DNA from 4 places in the Carnobacterium funditum DSM 5970 genome. Region 4 is predicted to be linked to each of the others. Evidence: predicted binding sites of a transcription regulator. Region 4 holds the regulator's gene; each other region holds the start of a gene.
What was found. The regulator LexA, encoded in region 4, represses DNA repair genes until DNA is damaged. The targets are predictions, from matches to a motif close to CNAACANNTGTTNG.
Positions count from the first base shown of each region.

Region 1: the regulator LexA is predicted to act here: its motif matches at 1,717-1,730, upstream of BR44_RS03465 (replication-associated recombination protein A).
Region 2: the regulator LexA is predicted to act here: its motif matches at 1,676-1,689, upstream of dnaB (replicative DNA helicase).
Region 3: the regulator LexA is predicted to act here: its motif matches at 2,276-2,289, upstream of parE (DNA topoisomerase IV subunit B).

Region 1 covers NZ_JQLL01000001.1:767,376-770,566, forward strand. The annotation lists gene BR44_RS03455 (pyrophosphohydrolase domain-containing protein) at 1-472, opposite strand, end outside; gene BR44_RS03460 (V-type ATP synthase subunit I domain-containing protein) at 545-1,564, opposite strand; gene BR44_RS03465 (replication-associated recombination protein A) at 1,797-3,068, shown strand; RNA gene ssrS (6S RNA) at 3,166-3,191, shown strand, end outside.
Region 2 covers NZ_JQLL01000001.1:1,562,559-1,565,749, forward strand. The annotation lists gene BR44_RS07255 (adenylosuccinate synthase) at 1-1, opposite strand, end outside; gene dnaB (replicative DNA helicase) at 189-1,574, opposite strand; gene rplI (50S ribosomal protein L9) at 1,759-2,211, opposite strand; partial or broken gene BR44_RS07270 (DHH family phosphoesterase) at 2,214-3,191, opposite strand, start outside.
Region 3 covers NZ_JQLL01000001.1:399,749-402,939, reverse strand. The annotation lists gene parC (DNA topoisomerase IV subunit A) at 1-84, opposite strand, end outside; gene parE (DNA topoisomerase IV subunit B) at 74-2,077, opposite strand; gene plsY (glycerol-3-phosphate 1-O-acyltransferase PlsY) at 2,505-3,125, shown strand; gene BR44_RS01760 (aldose 1-epimerase family protein) at 3,180-3,191, opposite strand, start outside.
Region 4 covers NZ_JQLL01000001.1:526,711-529,901, forward strand. The annotation lists gene tkt (transketolase) at 1-925, opposite strand, end outside; gene BR44_RS02295 (DUF896 family protein) at 1,036-1,275, opposite strand; gene lexA (transcriptional repressor LexA) at 1,436-2,059, shown strand; gene BR44_RS02305 (adenine phosphoribosyltransferase) at 2,261-2,773, opposite strand; gene recJ (single-stranded-DNA-specific exonuclease RecJ) at 2,797-3,191, opposite strand, start outside.

The sequences.
Region 1 (3,191 bases), 240 kb from region 4:
TTTTTTCTGGAGCATATAGTTGTTCCCAATCTTTTGGTTTTAATACTTTGCCATCTGATATTCGATAATGAGGCTTTCCATCAGGAAATCGTTTCCCCATATTAGCCTCATGCACAATAGTTGAAATAGGTCTTGGATCTACACCCATTAAAACAAACGAACCATAATTAAAATAGTTCGCATCTATCAATGCATCAACTTGCCCGACTAAAGTCGACTTGACTTCTTTATTTTCCATTTTTATTTTAGTAATCGTTTTAACAACAGACTGTTCCCATTGGAAAACGATTTTTTCAAATGACGATAAGTCCCCTTTTACACTTGCATACAAAAATTCTAATATTTCTTCTGTTGAAAATGCCGCACGGTGTAACGCTTCTTGTGGCACTAGTGCTGTCGGACTAGTATTTTTTGGTTGATTAAAAACTTCATGGAATGCTTGTACTTGTTCAAATGTAGATGATTCCTTCATGATTGAATTTACCTTTATTCCTTTCATATCTATAAAATAATTATGTTATAGATTAAAAATGTTACTCTTATTTTATTTTTGTGAAATTAAATGTTTCCTTAATGCTGCATTTTCTGATTCTAAAATTTTACGCTTCATCTCTGACTCTTTTAAATCTTGTTGTATAATCTTTAGAAACTGAAAATTATCTCCAAAAGAACGATCTATTTTTTCTAAGCTGGCTTTTTCATTTAATAGTTTTTTCAAATCTTCCTCTATATATTTAATTCCCTCTTTAATTTCCAAGTTTTGCTCAATTAAAAATTGATTGCGCTGAAGCAGCTTATGCTGATTTTTCTCTTTTTTACCTTCTGATATTGTAATAGATAAAAGATATACTGTCGCACAGGCTATTAATAAAGGGAAAATGGTTTCAAGCAATCTTTGCGGTTGAGAAAAAGTTAACTGTACAATATTTATTGTAGCTAAGAAAAGGATCACTATCCCAACTTTAAACACTCTAGTTTGCTTTAACTTTTTTAGCTCCTTGTAATAATCTAGTTGGTTGTTCAGTTCTTGTTCGCTCAATTTATAGTTGTCTTGTATTTTTTGTATAGTTAAAAATAATTCTTGCTCTTTATTTTCTAAACTAGCCTTTTCTTGCTCTTGATAAAAAATAAATGCCTCATTTTCTTCTCTTAAGTACTTTAGATTCTCTATTATATCTTTCTGATATTCTTCTTTTTTTACACTCAGTATTTTTTCAATCTCATCAGATTTTTTCACAAGAATGTCATCCATTTTTATTTGTTTGTTTTCAAATATTTTTTTTAGAGCCTGATGTTTGATTGCATAGACTATTTCTAATGCGGTAATTTTTTTTTCCAACTGTTGCAATCTACTACTTTCTTCTTGATAAAAGCTTTTCTTATATTCTTTAGTAAGACTTCTAAATTCTACCAGTTGTTCTTGAACTTGGCGATAGATACTGTTAGTTTGGTGATAAGCTTCATTCAAGATATCTTCCGCTTCAATTTCAGCCTCTATTTGAACGCTTGATTTCACGGGTACAACATAGGATGAAACTTTCCTTTTTGTTAGCTTTGTTATCAAATTTTTCACTCCTTCATAACCCGAAAGTCCTTAGGAAAGTTTTTTATTTAGCTATTAAATTACTTAACTTGTTATTCTAATTAATGATAGCATAATTTTAAAATAATAGGGAACATTACTTACTTTTTCTCATTTTTAATTATACTATCCTGCAAACAAACGTTCGTTATAAGTAGAAGCTGAAGTCTTTAAATGATATACTGTTAAGGTAATTATTATGGAGGTGCAAAATATGAATAAACCTTTAGCATTCCGGATGCGTCCTACAAGCATCAATCAAGTTATTGGACAAAGTCATTTAGTAGGGCCTGGAAAAATCATTCAACGGATGGTTGATGCAAAAATGCTGTCTTCCATGATTTTATATGGACCTCCAGGTATTGGTAAAACAAGTATTGCTAGCGCTATTGCAGGTTCCACTCGATATGCTTTTCGGATATTAAATGCTGCTACTGATACTAAAAAGGATTTACAAATTGTTGCTGAAGAAGCAAAGATGAGTGGTTCGGTGATTCTTTTGCTTGATGAGGTTCATCGTCTAGACAAACCTAAACAAGATTTTTTGCTGCCCCACTTAGAAAGTGGTCGAATCATTTTAATTGGCGCAACAACTGAGAATCCTTATATATCTATCAGTCCTGCTATCAGAAGTAGAGCTCAGATTTTTGAATTAAAACCTCTTTCTATAGAAAATATACAACTAGCTTTAACTTCTGCTCTTGAAGATAAAGAACGTGGCTTAGGTAATTATACTGTTAATATTACAGATGAAGCTACCTTACACCTTTCAAGAACAACTAATGGCGATTTAAGGAGTTCTCTTAATGGATTGGAACTAGCAGTTAAATCAACTAATCCCGATGAGAATGGGATAATTCAAATCACTCTAGATATTGTAGAAGAATGTATTCAACGAAAAGCATTGACTCATGATAAAGACGGAGACGCTCATTATGACGTTATTTCAGCATTACAGAAATCTATTCGTGGCAGCGATGTAAATGCTTCTTTGCATTACTTAGGCCGTCTAATAGAAGCCGGTGATCTGCCTATTATTGCTAGAAGATTAATGGTGATTGCCTACGAAGATATTGGGCTAGCTAATCCATCTGCTGCTCAAAGGACTGTCACAGCTATCCATGCTTCCGAAAGACTTGGTTTTCCAGAAGCCAAAATTCCATTAGCTACTGCGGTTATCGACTTGTGCCTTTCACCAAAGTCAAATTCTTCAGTCGTTGCAATTGATGCAGCTTTACAGGATATACGTTCTGGAAAAAGTGGAGATGTGCCTGATCATTTAAGAGACTCTCATTATAAAGGTGCAAAAAATTTAGGTCGTGGTTTAACTTATAAATACCCTCATAGCTATCCAGAAGCATGGGTAGATCAGCAATATCTACCAGATAAATTAAAAAAATCTATTTATTATCACCCTAACCACACTGGGAAATATGAAGATGCATTAGCACGTCAATACAATAAGATCAACCAAAAAAAAGAATAAAATAGCGGTTTCTTTGTTGTATTGTAGGTATGTTTTTTGAATCGAAAGCATTACTGAATTATTGACAGTTTGTTAGCTGTATGCTAATATAAAGATAAGATTTCTGAGATGCTCGTCATGTCC
Region 2 (3,191 bases), 1.0 Mb from region 4:
TTAAAACACCTCACCGATTATTATTTTCTGAAATACTCAATCAGTTTATCAGTATTTTTTAAAAATTTCAATAAAAATACGAATAATCATTAAAAAAAGTATATGTATTACGCAAATATACGAATAATCATTTTTTTTATCAAAAAAAATAAAGTTAAAAACGAACAATGTCGTTTCTAACTTTTTTCTTATCTTTGAGGTATATCTTCTGGGAAATAGGATAATGATGAAAATTTATTGTATTCCTTAATAAACAAGAGCTTAACTGTGCCACGTGCACCACTTCTATTTTTCTCAATAATGACTTCTATGATGTTTTCTTGCCCAGCCATATCTTTTTCTTCGTCTTCATCGCCTTCTTCACGATCATAATAATCATCTCGATAAAGAAAAGCAACAATGTCAGCATCTTGCTCGATAGAACCCGACTCACGGATATCACTTAATACTGGACGTTTATCTTGTCGTTGTTCTACGCCACGTGATAACTGAGATAAGGCCATCACAGGTACGTCCAATTCTTTAGCTAATTTTTTTAATTGTCGCGAAATTTCAGAAACTTCTTGTTGGCGACTCTCTCTTCCAGTTCCTTCTATCAACTGTAAATAGTCAATTAATATTAGACCTAATTCGCCTTTTTCTTGTTTCAAACGGCGACATTTGGCTCTAATTTCAGCAACTCTAATTCCAGGTGTATCATCTATATAAATACTCGCTTTAGATAAACTACCCATAGCAACGATTAAATTTTGCCATTCTTCCTCAGAGAGATTCCCTGTACGCAAATTACTAGCATCAATACTACCTTCAGCACAAAGCATTCGATTTACTAGTGATTCTGCTCCCATTTCTAAACTAAATATAGCTACTGTTTTATCTGTCTTTGTTCCAATATTTTGAGCAATATTTAAAGCAAAGGCTGTTTTACCAACTGCAGGTCTAGCAGCTAAGATAATAAGCTCTTCTTTTTGAAGACCCGCTGTCATCTTATCCAAAGCTTTATATCCCGTCGGCAACCCTGTAATTTCTTCATCATTTTGATACAATTCATCAATTCGTGCAATCGAGGTGTTCAACACTTCTGAGATAGACAAAAAACCACTTCTACTACGTTTTTCAGAAACTTCTAGTATACTGCGCTCTGCTTCATCTAAAATTGATGCAAGCTCGTCTCCTTCGTCATATCCCTTTGTAACAATTCCTGTAGCCGTTCGAATCAAATTTCTTAAAATAGATTTCTGCTCAACAATCTTAGCATAGTGTTCCATATTAGCAGCAGTCGGAACAATCATCGCTAGTTCAGCTAGATAAGACATCCCACCAACATCTTCCAATTGATTTTTGGATTCCAACGCATTCGTTATGGTCACAATATCAATAGCTTCATTATTATTATTTAGATCCAACATTGTTTGAAAAATAAGTTGGTGTCCACGTCGGTAGAAATCTTTTGCTTCAATAAATTCTAATGCCCCTACAACCGTATCAGGGTCTAAGAAAACAGAGCCTAATACAGCTTGTTCAGCTTCGATACTCTGAGGTGGTAAGCGATCCTGAAAAGTTTCATTTGCCAATTTTTCTCTTCCTTTCAACAACACTACTTCATTTCAAATTTTTTTAATAGATTATTGTTCTCATTTTACCTTAGTATTAAAATAAATACAATCACAAAGTACGAACATTCGTTCTTTTTCGATTGCTACGTTAAAAAAATGTTTAATCAGAGAAATACCTGATTAAACATTTTTAGTATGATTTTTATTCAGCCAAAATATTTACTGTCATTGTAGCAATTACTTCAGGATGAACTTTGACATCTAGTTTCATTGAAGTAACGGTACGAATTGGTACGTTTAATTCAATTTTACGTTTATCTAATTTTATACCTAATTGTTTCTGAGTCGCTGCCGAAATTTGTTTGGTCGTGATTGAACCAAATAACCGACCATCTTCAGCTGCTTTGGATTTAATAACTATCGCATTTGATTCTTTTTCTAACAATTCTTTTATCTCTTGTGCTTCTTGTTTAATTTCTGCTTGTTGTTTTTCTTCAGCATGTATTTTACCTTTTAGTTCACTCAAACTACCTGTGGTTGCTTCTTTAGCTAAACCATTTTTGATTAAGAAGTTATGTGCATATCCATCAGCTACATTTTTAACTTCCCCTTTTTTTCCTTTACCTTTTACATCTTTTAATAAAATAACTTTCATTTTTATTCCTCCTCTTCTTGGTTGGCTACTACCATACCTAATTTTTCTTTTGCTTCTGTAACAGTACAATTTTCTATCTGGGTAGCTGCATTTGACAAGTGACCACCACCGCCCAGTTTTTCCATAATGATTTGAACATTGATTTCGCCTAAACTACGTGCGCTAATTCCTACTTTTCCATCCATTCGCTTTGTGATAACGAAAGCTGCATCAACATCTGTCATGCCCAACATGGTATCTGCTGTCTGTGCTGCTACTACTGTATCATAAATCTTATCCTCTTCGCCAACAGCGACAGCCATTTTTTCACTGATAAATTCGATTGTTTTAATCAACTGACTACGAAGTAAATAGGTATCTTTATCTTCTTTTAAGAAACGTTGGATTAACACAGCATCTGCTCCACAAGACCTGAGATAACTAGCTGCATCAAACGTACGTGAACCCGTTCGTAAAGAAAAACTTTTAGTGTCTACTATAATACCACCTAGCATAGCTGTTGCTTCAATCTTATTGATTGATTCTGCTTCACTTGGCTGATATTCAAATAATTCTGTTACCAATTCAGCAGTTGAAGAAGCATACGGCTCAATGTAAACTAAGACCGGTTTTTCTGGGAATTCTTCACTTCTTCGGTGATGATCGATGACCACAATATTATTAATTTGATTGACTAATTTAGGTTCTATCGACAATGATGGTCTATGATGATCTACCATAACAAGTAATGTATTCGAAGTGATCATTTCCTCTGCTGTTTCAGGCGTGATGATATATCGACTAATCGAGTTATCTTTTTCTACTTCCTCAACCAATTGATTGATATCTTTGCTAAGATTATTGGGATCTATAATAATCCATGCTTCTTTATTGTTCATTTCAGCAATTCTTCGAACACCTAGTGCTGATCCTATAGCATCCATATCAGGGTAACTATGCCCCATAATAAAAATCTGATCAGCTTGTTTCATTAATTCTTG
Region 3 (3,191 bases), 130 kb from region 4:
GATAATATACTTTGAATATCGACCAAATCGATCTCCCATCACTTCTTCAAGAGTCAATTCTTGAACATCCGATCTACTTTCCATCTATAGCACTTCCTTCGTTTTCTAATTCCGATGTCTCCATAAGTTGTTCATTATCCAGGATACTGCTGCCCTCTTCAAGAGAGAATTCTACATGAGATTCAATCCATTTACGACGAGGTTCAACTTTATCGCCCATTAAAACAGATACGCGTCGCTCTGCTTGCGCAGCATCGTCGATTCTCACACGTATAAGCGTTCTTGTATCTGGATCCATAGTAGTTTCCCATAGTTGGTCAGCATTCATCTCACCTAGTCCTTTGTAGCGTTGTAAGATATATTGTTTCCCGAAAGTTTCTGTTATCCCAACAAGTTCATCATCTGTCCATGCATAAGCAATCTTTTCTTTTTTACCTATTCCTTTTGATAGCTTATAAAGAGGAGGCATGGCTAAATATATTTTTCCGGCCTCAAACAAAGGTTTCATATATCGGTAGAAAAATGTCAGTAGTAGAACCTGTATGTGAGCGCCATCTGTATCCGCATCGGTCATAATGATGATTTTATCGTAATTACAAGCCTCTATATCAAACTCCGGACCCACACCTGCACCAATAGTATAAATCATTGTATTAATTTCTTCATTTTTCATAATATCTTGTAACTTTGCTTTTTCAGTATTGATTACTTTTCCACGTAAAGGTAAGATAGCTTGAAATTTACGATCTCTCCCTTGTTTAGCGGAACCTCCCGCTGAATCTCCCTCGACTAAAAATAATTCATTTCGCTTGGCATTTTTACTTTGAGCGGGCGTTAGCTTACCGGATAATAAGGAATCATTTTTTTTGCGTTTTTTCCCATTACGACTTTCCTCACGTGCTTTTCTGGCAGCAGTTCTTGCTTCTCTGGCAGCAAGAGCTTTACGAATAAGCTGTTGGCTATTTTCGCCATTTTCTACTAAGTAAAAGCTTAACTGTTCACTTATAACCGCTTCGACAGCTCCTCGTGCTTGTGCTGATCCAAGCTTACTTTTAGTTTGTCCTTCAAATTGCAACATATCTTCAGGTATTCGTACAGAAATAATTGCAGAAAGTCCTTCTCTGAAGTCACTTCCTTCAAGATTTTTTTCCTTTTCTTTTAATAAATTAACTTTTCTGGCATATTCGTTAAAAGTTTTCGTCAAAGCTGTCTTCATACTAGATTCATGTGTTCCGCCGTCTTTAGTCCTGACATTATTAACGAAAGACAAGATATTCTCGGAGTACCCATCATTATATTGGAAAGAAAATTCTACTTCAATTTGATTGTTTTCTCCAGAAAAATAAGCAATCGGAGTCAGTGTATCTTTGTCTTCATTTAAATAAGCAACAAATTCTTTTATTCCTTCTTCATAATGAAAAACTTCAGATTGATTGCTTCTTTCATCAATCAATTCAATGCGCAAGTTTTTTAATAAAAAAGCAGATTCTCTTAATCGTTCTGATAACAGATCGTACGAGTATTTGATGGTTGAAAAAATGCTTGTATCTGGTTTGAAATGAACGGTTGTTCCATTTTTTTGACGACTACTTTTTTTATTTGTTAACATTCCAGATGGTTTTCCACCATTGATAAATTTTTGTTGATATTCTACACCATCACGAACAATGTTGACTGTCAGCCATTCGGATAGTGCATTAACAACACTTGCTCCTACGCCGTGAAGACCACCTGATGTTTTATATCCGCCTTCTTGACCAAACTTACCACCAGCGTGCAAAATGGTGAATATGACTTGTACAGTAGGGATTCCTGAAGAATGCATTCCGGTTGGCATTCCACGACCATTATCTTTCACACTAACACTATCGTCTTTATGCAAGGTAACAACAATTTCATTTCCATAGCCTGATAAAGCTTCATCCACAGAATTATCAACGATTTCGTACACTAAATGGTGTAATCCTCTTGTGTCAGTCGAACCAATATACATACCAGGTCTTTTACGGACAGCTTCTAGTCCTTCTAGAACTTGGATGGACGTATCGTCATATGCTGTTTTTATCTTTTTGGGCATTCAAAAAACTCCTTAAATCCTTATTACGTGATACTTAGTGTCAAACTTAAAAACCACTTTAACTTAATCCTATCTATTCTTGGTCATTAAGTTAGTACATCACTTCGTATTCATCCGTTTGATTCTTTAAGTATCTATTCAATAATACTCTAACTATATGTGATTGAAAAGTAAAAATCGTTAATTCTTTTAAAAAAACGAAAGTACGTTCGGTTATTTTAAAAATACACTCTGCCTTCTTATTAAACTAGTTCCGTTATTGAAAAGCAAGCAAAAATTCTATGTAACTGTTTTTTCAGGTCCTGTTTAACTTACTTTTATCTTGTTTTCAGCACATCTTCAGTTTTAATTTCACTAGCCTTAGAATAAAATAAATGGTAAAATATAGCGTATTGGCAAATAATTTGCTGAGTTAGGAGTGAATAAGATGGTAAAAATTATTTTGATGTTTATGGTAGCCTATTTACTCGGTTCAATTCCATCTGGAGTATGGCTAGGTAAAAAAGTATATAAAAAAGATATCCGAGAGTTTGGAAGTGGTAATTCAGGAACGACAAATACTTTTCGCGTTTTAGGCTTTAAAGCTGGAGTCACCGTCTTGTTAGCCGATGTGTTAAAAGGAACAGCTGCGGGTAGTCTCCCTTATCTTTTAAATTCTGATTTAAATCCTATGGTCGTTGGACTTGGAGCAGTAGTCGGGCATACATTTCCACTTTTCGCTCAATTTAAAGGTGGGAAAGCAGTTGCCACTAGTGCGGGTGTCTTATTAGCATATAATCCACCATTTTTCGTTTTTTGTGTTTCGTTATTTTTAGTTATTTTATATTTCTCAAGGATGGTTAGTTTTTCAAGTATCCTTGGTTCACTAATTATTGCCCCTTCTAGCCTGATAACAAATGACTGGATATTGACAATCATAGCAAGTATATTAGCCATTTTTATTATTTACCGGCATAAAGAGAACATAAAAAGAATTCGACTTGGTACAGAAAGTAAAGTTCCTTTTGGATACGGGTATACAAAAAACAAAAAGAATCATCAGCAATAATATAAAACAGGAAATAAAAGCCTGACAGGTATAATCTGTCAGGCTTTTATTACTTTAGTGAATAGT
Region 4 (3,191 bases):
CTTTTTCTGAATTTGCACCTTTGTTAATCATGTCTTCTTCAAAACGTTTGCTTACTTCTTCTGGAACAAAGAAATCTTTTCCTTCCCATCCGTAAGCTTTTTTAGCTGCTTCAATACCTTCTGGACCTAAAGGAGCCCCATGGACTTTATGAGTTCCTTCATTTGGTGCGCCAAAACCGATAATTGTTTTTACTTCAATGATAGTAGGTTTTTTTGTTTCAGCTCTTGCAGCATTGATTGCCGCATTGATTTCTTCAATGTCATTACCATCTTTTACTAAGATATGTTGCCAATTGTAGGCTTCAAATCGTTGCCCAACATTTTCGGTAAATGCTTTCGATGTTGGTCCATCTAAAGAAATATCATTTGAATCATAAAGCATAATTAGTTTCCCAAGCTCTAAATGACCAGCCAAACTAGCTGCTTCAGATGAAACCCCTTCCATTAAATCTCCGTCTCCACACAATGCATATGTGTAATGATCCACAATTGTGTAATCTTTTTTATTATAAGTTGCTGCTAAATGTGTCTCTGCCATTGCCATACCTACTGCATTTGCAATACCTTGGCCTAATGGACCTGTTGTTGCTTCGACACCATCTGTTAAATGTACTTCTGGATGTCCAGGAGTTTTGCTATCCCATTGACGGAAATTTTTCAAGTCATCAATTGAAACATTGTAACCCGCAAGGTGTAATAAGCTATAAAGCATGATAGAGCCATGTCCTGCAGAAAGAACGAAGCGATCACGATTCACCCATTTTGAATTTTTAGGATTCACTTTTAAATGTTTAGCCCAAAGTGTATAAGCCATCGGAGCTGCTCCCATTGGTAATCCCGGGTGTCCAGAGTTGGCTTTTTGAACCCCATCCATACTTAGTGTTCTAATCGTGTTAATCGCTAATTGGTCAGTGTTGTCAAACAATTAAATCATCCTCTCAATTATGTTACTTTTATTTTACTGTTTTATAACATTCAAATCAACGTTTGAATGCAATTTATTAAAAATAATTTAATATCCGCTTTATTTTATCTTTAACGGTCATGAAGACCTTTTTCTTTTTGAATTTTTTTTAATTTATCTGGTGTTACGTCAGCCCCAGTTTCATCAACTACTTTTAATCCTTCAATGTGATTACGCATGCCACCTCTAAAGGCAGCTAGATAAGCTTCTCTTAGTTTTTTTTGTTCTGTTTGTTCCGATAAACTTAAGCCTTCATTTTTAGATTTTTTTGCTAGAACGTTAATTCTTGTTAATTTATCTTTAGATAACATTTCATTCACCTCATTATTTTCATTATTTGAATACTATACCAAAAAAAATTACTCTATGCATTAAAATCGTTTTTTACACTAGCGAACATTTGTTTGATTCAGAGGTTGATTTATGTTATTCTAAATAAGAAATAATAAAAGAATTGAGGTGCATCTATTTATGCGTAAAACACCAGAATCAAGACAAATCGAAGTTTTGCAATACATTCATGACCAAGTAAAATTAAAAGGTTACCCGCCAACAGTACGTGAAATTGGAACAGCTGTTTCACTATCTTCTACTTCAACTGTTCACGGCCATTTATCGCGGCTTGAAAAGAACGGCTTTATACAAAGAGACCCTAGTAAACCGCGTGCTATTGAATTAACCTCTAAAGGGCTAACAAAATTAGGCATTCAACTAGAACAAATCCCTTTATTGGGCACAGTAGCTGCTGGTGAACCCATTTTAGCAGTTGAAGAAGCTTCTGATTATTTTCCACTTCCTCCTAATTTAAGACAAGAAAGCAATACTCTTTTTATGTTGACAATCAGAGGTGAAAGCATGATTAATGCTGGTATCTTTGATGGTGATGAAGTGATTGTTCGCAAACAATCTAGCGCAAACAATGGCGATATTGTTATTGCATTAACAAACGAAGACGAAGCTACGTGCAAAAGATTTTACCGTGAAGACCGCTATTATCGTCTGCAACCAGAAAATGATTCTATGAGCGCTATTCTTTTAGATGAAGTTACTATTCTTGGTAAAGTAGTCAGTTTGTACCGTAGCCATATTTTTTAACCATACTTATTGTTTAATTTCAGAACAGAAATGATGCTATTTTTAACGTATCGATAGATAAAGTTTAGCTATAAAAAATGCACCTCTTTTATTTATGGAAAACAAACCATAGATAAAAGAGGTGTTTTTTTGTAACCATTAAAAAAATCAGCTATCTTTTGAGTCCTTTAGTCCGTTAAAAGAAATCTATTTAAGAACTTTTTAGTACTCCATTAACGCTAAAATATCATAACCTTCAATTTTATTGCGTCCTTTTAAATCACTTAACTCCACTAGAAAGGCTGTCCCAACAACTTCTCCACCTAATTGCTCAATAAGCTTGATAGTTGCTGCAATGGTACCACCTGTTGCTAGCAAGTCATCACAAACAAGTACTTTTTGGCCAGGTTTAATCGCATCTTTATGAATTTGTAAAACGTCATTGCCATATTCTAAACCATAACTAACTTCTACGGTATTACGCGGTAATTTACCTTTTTTCCGAGCAGGAGCAAATCCAATCCCTAATTCATAAGCTACTGGACAGCCCACGATAAAACCTCGTGCTTCTGGTCCTACAATCATATCTACGCATTTATCTTTTGCATATCTAACTATTTCATTTGTTGCAAATCGATAAGCTTCGCCATCGGCCATTAAAGGAGAAATATCACGAAAAATAATCCCTTCCTCTGGAAAATCAGGTACATCAGCTATATATTTTTTTAAATCCATTAATTTCTTCCTCCGTTTCGATTTTACAGTTCTTTCTCTAGCTGGATTTTCATCCATTTTTCAAGTTCTGCAAAGTGACTGTATATGAGAGCTTCTTCTGCAGCAAATTTTTCGAGCCGCTTTTGATAAACTTTTGTATCTATTAATTCTTTTTTTTCAATATTTGATACAATATTCATAATACCATCTTGTATTGTAACAAAACCTGCTTCAAAAAACACGGAGATTATAAAAATGAGCATATTTTCTTTTAGTTTTAAATGTCCGGATAAAATTTTCGTTTTATGTCTTACGTCAATATCCATATGCGATGCAATATATTTAAAAACATGTGAGAATTGTATCCGACTCGGTATGCCCTCTAAATATACACTTTCTTGATTAAAGAAACTTACATAGATGTTAGAAGGTTCACTAT